DNA from 3 places in the Roseburia sp. OM04-10BH genome. Region 2 is predicted to be linked to each of the others. Evidence: predicted binding sites of a transcription regulator. Region 2 holds the regulator's gene; each other region holds the start of a gene.
What was found. Region 2 encodes Rex, which represses fermentation and respiration genes when NADH is low (regulators of the CRP and FNR family bind a similar motif). Its sites were predicted from a motif close to ATTGTTAANTANTTAACAAT; they were not measured.
Positions count from the first base shown of each region.

Region 1: a site for Rex is predicted at 1,061-1,080, ahead of DXB43_RS12220 (acetyl-CoA C-acetyltransferase). Genes of this name have one in related genera too.
Region 3: a site for Rex is predicted at 1,379-1,398, ahead of pflB (formate C-acetyltransferase). Genes of this name have one in related genera too.

Region 1 covers NZ_QTZI01000012.1:75,062-77,339, reverse strand. Annotated here, with positions in the region: gene DXB43_RS12225 (cell wall hydrolase) at 1-941, shown strand, start outside; gene DXB43_RS12220 (acetyl-CoA C-acetyltransferase) at 1,118-2,278, shown strand, end outside.
Region 2 covers NZ_QTZI01000003.1:148,385-150,662, forward strand. Annotated here, with positions in the region: gene DXB43_RS04585 (ABC-F family ATP-binding cassette domain-containing protein) at 1-1,083, shown strand, start outside; gene DXB43_RS04590 (redox-sensing transcriptional repressor Rex) at 1,161-1,811, shown strand; gene DXB43_RS04595 (hypothetical protein) at 1,823-2,278, shown strand, end outside.
Region 3 covers NZ_QTZI01000010.1:43,476-45,753, forward strand. Annotated here, with positions in the region: gene pflB (formate C-acetyltransferase) at 1-1,293, opposite strand, end outside; ZMP/ZTP riboswitch at 1,450-1,529, opposite strand; gene DXB43_RS10795 (amino acid ABC transporter ATP-binding protein) at 1,613-2,278, opposite strand, start outside.

The DNA.
Region 1 (2,278 bases), on a different contig from region 2:
CAGAAAGCCGGATTGCAGAGCTGACAACACGTTCTGAGAGCCAGTACGAAGCCATGAAGAAAAGAGTACAATATATGTACGAAAATGGCAATCAGTCTTACCTGGAGCTGCTGCTTGGAGCAAGCTCCTTTTCGGATTTTTTAAACCGGATGGAATATGCCAAATCTATTTATGATTATGACAGGCAGGAGCTTTCTGATTATGAGGATACACTGGCTGAATTAAAACAGCAGAAGGAAGATTTAGAGACGGCAAAAGAAGAACTGCTTGCGGCAGAACAGACGAAGCAGGAGCAGAAGAGCAAGGCAGACAGTCTGGTGGCAGCCCAGCAGGAAAAAATAAGCGCAGCAAAGTCGGATGTTGCAGATGCAGAGACGGAAATAGCAGACACAGATGCGGAAATCGCAAGACAGAAAGCCTATGAGGAAGAATTAGAGGTACAGAAGGCGAAAGAAGATGCTGCCCGTCAGGAGGAGATTAGGCGTCAGGAAGAGGAACTTATTAACAGTCAGCAGCCAGATGCTTCAGATAATAATGTAAATCCGGATGGGACATCCACCGGGGATAATACCACAGGAAGCGATGCTTCCGGTGGGGGGACAGTGAATGCCAGTGATGTTGCCATGCTGGCAGCACTGATCCAGTGCGAAGCAGGCGGCGAAAGCTATGAAGGGAAGCTTGCCGTTGGAAGCGTGGTCATGAACCGTGTGGACAGCAGTTATTTCCCGGATACCGTGGTAGGTGTCATCTATCAGAGCGGGCAGTTCTCACCGGTAGCCAGCGGTCGTTTTGCAGTAGTGCTTTCATCCGGGGCAGATGCGTCCTGTGTGCAGGCTGCCACAGAAGTGTTAGCAGGCACAAGAACCTTAAACTGCTTATATTTCCGCAGAAACAACGGACTGATTAGTGGAACTGTAATCGGAAACCATGTATTTTATTAAGGAAAGCTGAAAATCCGGCTCAATAAAGCAAGTTTCACTTGCAAAAATCCCCTTTCTATGATAACATCAGATTGTCGGGAAAGAGCCGGAAAGGCTTTCTTTTATTTTTTTTACAAAAGATTGTTAAAAAAATAACAATAGTAAAAGGCAAATTTAATTCAGAAGGAGACGAGAAAATGGCACAGAAAGTAGTTTTAGCAGGCGCATGTCGTACCGCAATCGGTAAAATGGGAGGAGCTTTAAGCAATACTCCAGCCGCAGATTTAGGCGCAATCGTAATCAAAGAAGCATTAAACAGAGCTGGTGTTAAACCAGAACAGGTTGATGAAGTAATGATGGGATGTGTAATCCAGGCAGCACAGGGACAGAACGTTGCACGTCAGGCTTCTATCAAAGCAGGTTTACCAATCGAGGTTCCTGCATTTACATTAAACGTAGTTTGTGGTTCTGGTTTGAAATGTGTAAACGAAGCTGCAAACATGATTGTGGCTGGTCAGGCAGACATCGTTGTTGCAGGTGGTATGGAGAACATGTCTATGGCACCTTACGCTATGACAAAAGCTCGTTTTGGATATCGTATGAACAATGCAACAATTATCGATACCATGGTAAATGATGCATTAACAGACGCATTTAATCATTATCATATGATGATTACAGCAGAGAACGTATGTGACAAATACGGAATTACCCGTGAAGAGTTAGACGAGTTCTCAGCAAACAGCCAGCAGAAATGTGAAAAAGCAATTGCTGAAGGCAGATTCAAAGACGAAATCGTTCCTGTACCTGTTAAGGTTAAGAAAGAAACTGTTATGTTTGACACAGATGAGGGACCACGTCCAGGCACAACTGCTGAGTCATTAAGCAAATTAAGATGCTGCTCTGGTAAAGAGGGTGGACTTGTTACTGCAGGTAACGCTTCCGGTATCAACGATGGTGCAGCAGCAATCGTTGTTATGAGCGAAGAAAAAGCAAAAGAGCTTGGTGTTAAACCAATGGCTACATGGGTTGCAGGAGCACTTGGCGGAGTTGAGCCGGAAATCATGGGTGTTGGACCTGTTGCTTCTACAAAGAAAGTTCTTGCAAGAACCGGAATGTCTATCGATGATTTCGACTTAATCGAGGCAAACGAAGCATTCGCTGCTCAGTCAATTGCAGTTGCAAGAGATCTTGGATTTGATATGTCTAAGGTAAACGTAAACGGTGGTGCAATCGCACTTGGACATCCTGTTGGAGCATCTGGATGCCGTATCTTAGTTACATTGCTTCATGAGATGCAGAAGAGAGACGCTAAGAAAGGTCTTGCTACTCTGTGTATCGGTGGTGGAATGGGCTGC
Region 2 (2,278 bases):
ATTGAGAAGCCAATCGATGAAAAAACAGATATGCATATTACATTGGAGCCGGAAATTACCAGTGGAAATGATGTACTTTCGGTGAAAGGACTTTCAAAATCTTACGAGCATAAACTGTTTTCAAACATTGATTTTCAGATTAAGCGAGGGGAAAAAGTTGCTTTAATCGGAAATAACGGTACCGGGAAAACCACCATTTTAAAGATAATCAATGGAATTGTAGACGCAGATGCCGGGGAGATAAAGCTTGGAAGCAATGTGGAAATCGGATATTACGATCAGGAGCATCAGAATTTAGACCCGGATAAGACGTTATTTGATGAAATTGCAGATGCTTATCCGAATCTGAAGGCAACGAAGATTCGAAATGTGTTAGCAGCATTTTTATTTACGGATGATGATGTGTTTAAGCGGATTCGTGATATCAGTGGTGGAGAAAGAGGCCGTGTTTCACTGGCAAAACTGATGTTATCCAATGCGAACTTCTTAATTTTAGACGAGCCGACCAACCACCTTGATATTATGTCAAAGGAAATTTTAGAGTCAGCCATCAATTCCTATACCGGAACGGTGCTTTATGTATCCCATGACCGTTATTTTATTAATAAAACTGCCAGCAGAATTCTTGATTTAAAGAATGAAACAATTCTAAATTATATTGGAAATTACGATTATTATCTGGAGAAAAAGGAAGTTCAGGAGTTAGCGGCGTTTGGCACAGCTACACAGGATCGTGCAGACAATTCAGGGGCAAAAGGAAATGTCATTGTTTCCGATGGAACTGGAGAAAATAATGGAACAGAGCAGATATCCGGCGGAGGAAAACAGAAGTTAAGCTGGGAAGAAATGAAGAAACAGCAGGCAGCAAAACGTAAGCTGGAAAACGAATTAAAGCGTACAGAAGATGAAATTGCTAAGAGAGAGGCAAAGATAGAAGCATTAAATGATGAACTGTCAAAGCCGGAGGTAGCATCAAATTCCTATGAATTAAACAAAATCCATGAGGAGCAGATGCAGGAAGAGGCAGCGCTGGAAGAACTCTATGCAAAATGGGAAGAATTAAGTTTACAGAAAGATTGTTAAAGTTGTAACACATTGACATCCTTTCGGCAAGAAACTATAATTATTGTAGGGTATTGAGAGCAGGAGGAACTGGCAGAATGAGCAAAGAAATATCACAGGCAGTAATTCGTAGAATGCCAAGATATTACCGATATCTGGGGGAACTTTTAGATGAAGGGGTAGAACGTATTTCATCGAATGAACTGAGTGCAAGAATGAAAGTGACCGCATCGCAGATCAGACAGGATTTAAATAATTTTGGTGGTTTTGGACAGCAGGGATATGGTTACAATGTACAATTTCTGTATGAAGAAATCGGAAAGATTATGGGATTAAATGAACAGCATAATATTATTATTATTGGAGCTGGTAACTTAGGACAGGCACTTGCCAATTATGTGAAGTTTGAAAAACTCGGCTTCGTCATAGTAGGATTGTTTGACGTGAATCCGGAGTTATGCGGAAAATCCATTCGTGGCAATAAAATCGAAATGATTGATAAACTGGAAGAATTTGTAAAGACACATAAGGTAGATATTGCTACACTGACTATGCCGAAAGAAAAGGCAGATGCTGTGGCAAACCAGCTGGTAAGCCTTGGTGTACATGCAATCTGGAATTTTGCCCATGTAGATCTGGAAGTGTTGGATGAAAATGTTGTAGTGGAAAATGTACATTTATCAGACAGCCTGATGCAGTTATCCTATAACATGACAAAGAACAAAAGGAAAAAGGAAACGCTGGAATAGAGGTGTTTTGCATGAAAGATGACAAGGAATTTCTGGAAGCATTAGAAAGCAGAAAAGTACCAATACTTGTATTGGATCAGAAATGGCACAGGCTTTTTGCTTTAAGCGGAAAAACCAGTGAAATCAAGCAGCTGGAAGAAAAGTTAAATCAGTTGTTAGAACAGCAGGGAAAGCTTAATAATGATTTGAAAGAACTGAAAAAGACAAAGAATCGGTTGATGAAAAGCATTGTTGTCAACATGGAAGGAACTCATGAGGAAAATGAGGGGGATATTTCTTCCAGAAAATTAGATGAAGACAAGAGACTGATTGATGAAGTCAATGTCAAAATGGAAGAAATTGAGGATGAATTAATTGAACTTCCACGAAATATAAACAGTGCAAATCAGGAACTTATGTTAGAAAGCATGCGTTACTGCTATGAGAGACTAAGACAGAACAGCAAAGAAGCAGATGAAATTACGGCT
Region 3 (2,278 bases), on a different contig from region 2:
GTTTGCACGAGCGCCGAAGAACTGCATCTCTTTACCTGTCTGTGTAGCAGATACACAGCAGCAGATTGCATAATCATCGCCCCATACCGGTTTCATTGCATCATCGTTTTCATACTGGATTGAGCTTGTTTCAATCGAGATACGTGCTGCATAATCACGGAAGGTCTGTGGCAGTCTGGATGAATAGAATACAGTAAGATTTGGTTCCGGTGCCGGTCCCATATTCTCTAAAGTATGAAGGAAACGGAAGTCTGTCCTGGTTACCATGGAACGTCCGTCTACACCTGTTCCTGCTACATCAAGGGTTGCCCATACAGGGTCACCGGAGAATAACTGGTTATAAGAAGGAATACGTGCGAATTTAACCATACGAAGTTTCATTGTGAAATGGTCAATCAGCTCCTGAGCCTGCTGCTCAGTAAGAATTCCCTTATCCATATCTCTCTTAATATAAATATCAAGGAAAGTAGAAACACGTCCTACTGACATCGCTGCACCGTTCTGTGTCTTGATTGCTGCAAGGTATCCGAAGTATAACCACTGAACAGCCTCTTTTGCATTGGTTGCAGGTCTTGAAATATCATATCCGTAAATCTCAGCCAGTTTCTTCATGTCTTCCAGACATTTAATCTGCTCTGCAATTTCTTCTCTTAAACGGATGACATCATCTGTCATCTGTCCGCATCCGCAGTTGGCTTTGTCCTTCTTCTTCTCAGCGATTAAGTAATCCAGTCCGTATAATGCTACACGGCGGTAATCACCTACAATACGTCCACGACCGTAGGTATCCGGAAGACCTGTTAAAATCTTAGCATGACGAACCTTCATCATTTCCGGTGTATAAGCATCAAATACTGCTGTATTGTGTGTCTTATGATACTTGGTGAAAATTTCTTTTAATTTATCATTTACTTCATAACCGTAGGTCTCACATGCCTGAACAGCCATCTTGATTCCACCATATGGCATGAAAGCTCTCTTTAATGGTTTGTCAGTCTGAAGACCAACTACCTGCTCTAAATCTTTTAAGCTTTCATCGATATATCCCGGACCATAAGCTGTAATTCCGGTTACAACCTCTGTCTCCATATCAAGAACGCCGCCCTTGGCACGCTCTTCTTTCTGTAATTTCTGAAGTGCATCCCATAGCTTGTTGGTTGCATCTGTCGGCTCAGCTAAAAAGCTCTCATCTCCATCATATGGAGTGTAGTTGTCCTGAATGAACTGACGAACATTGATTTCTTCTTTCCAGAGACGTCCTTCGAATCCATCCCACTCTTTCATTTCAATCATTACGATATCCTCCTAAAAAATGTATTCAGTATGAACACTGAATGGTTACTAATTAGTCTTGTTTAACTGTAGTTAGTATATACTGACTGTCATTTTTTTGTCAATATCTTTTGGTGTTCAAAATAACATACAAAAGAAAACGAGCCAGTCCTCCAGGTTCATCGCCCAGACGGTCGGCTCGTTTTCGTTATACTTCATGTGGTTTTTCCACTTATCCGTCAGTCATATAACGGTTTTATCATAGACTATTTCTTTTCTGATTGCAATAGCTTATGAAAACTTTTTATCAACTATTTTTTCCGTTTTATCTGTTCTTTCCCTACAATACTTTGGAAAGGAAGTCGCAAAGACGCGGATTCTGTGGATTGGCGAAGAATTCTGCCGGTGTATTCTCTTCCTGAATCTGTCCTTCATTGATAAACATGACACGGCTTGCCACTTCTCTTGCAAATCCCATTTCGTGCGTTACCACTACCATGGTCATTCCGTCCTGTGCCAGTTCTTTCATAATTTCAAGAACTTCTCCTACCATTTCCGGATCCAGTGCGGAAGTCGGCTCGTCAAATAACATGACATCCGGATTCATTGCCAGTGCTCTTGCAATTGCAATACGCTGTTTCTGTCCACCGGAAAGCATTGCCGGATAAGTATCTGCTTTATCGGAAAGACCAACTCTCATCAAAAGCTCGTCCGCACGCTTAGATGCCTCTTCCTTATTCATAAGTCCGGTCTGAACCGGTGCCAGCATGATATTTCCTTTTACGGTATAATTCGGGAACAGATTGAACTGCTGGAATACCATTCCAATCTTCTGACGCATCTTGTTGATGTCTACGGATTTATCCGTGATATCTGTTCCTTCAAAAGTAATCACACCGGAAGTCGGCTCCTCTAAAAGATTTAAGGAACGTAAGAATGTGGATTTACCACAACCGGATGGTCCGATGATGGCAACCACCTCTCCCTGGGCGATTTCTGTGGAGAT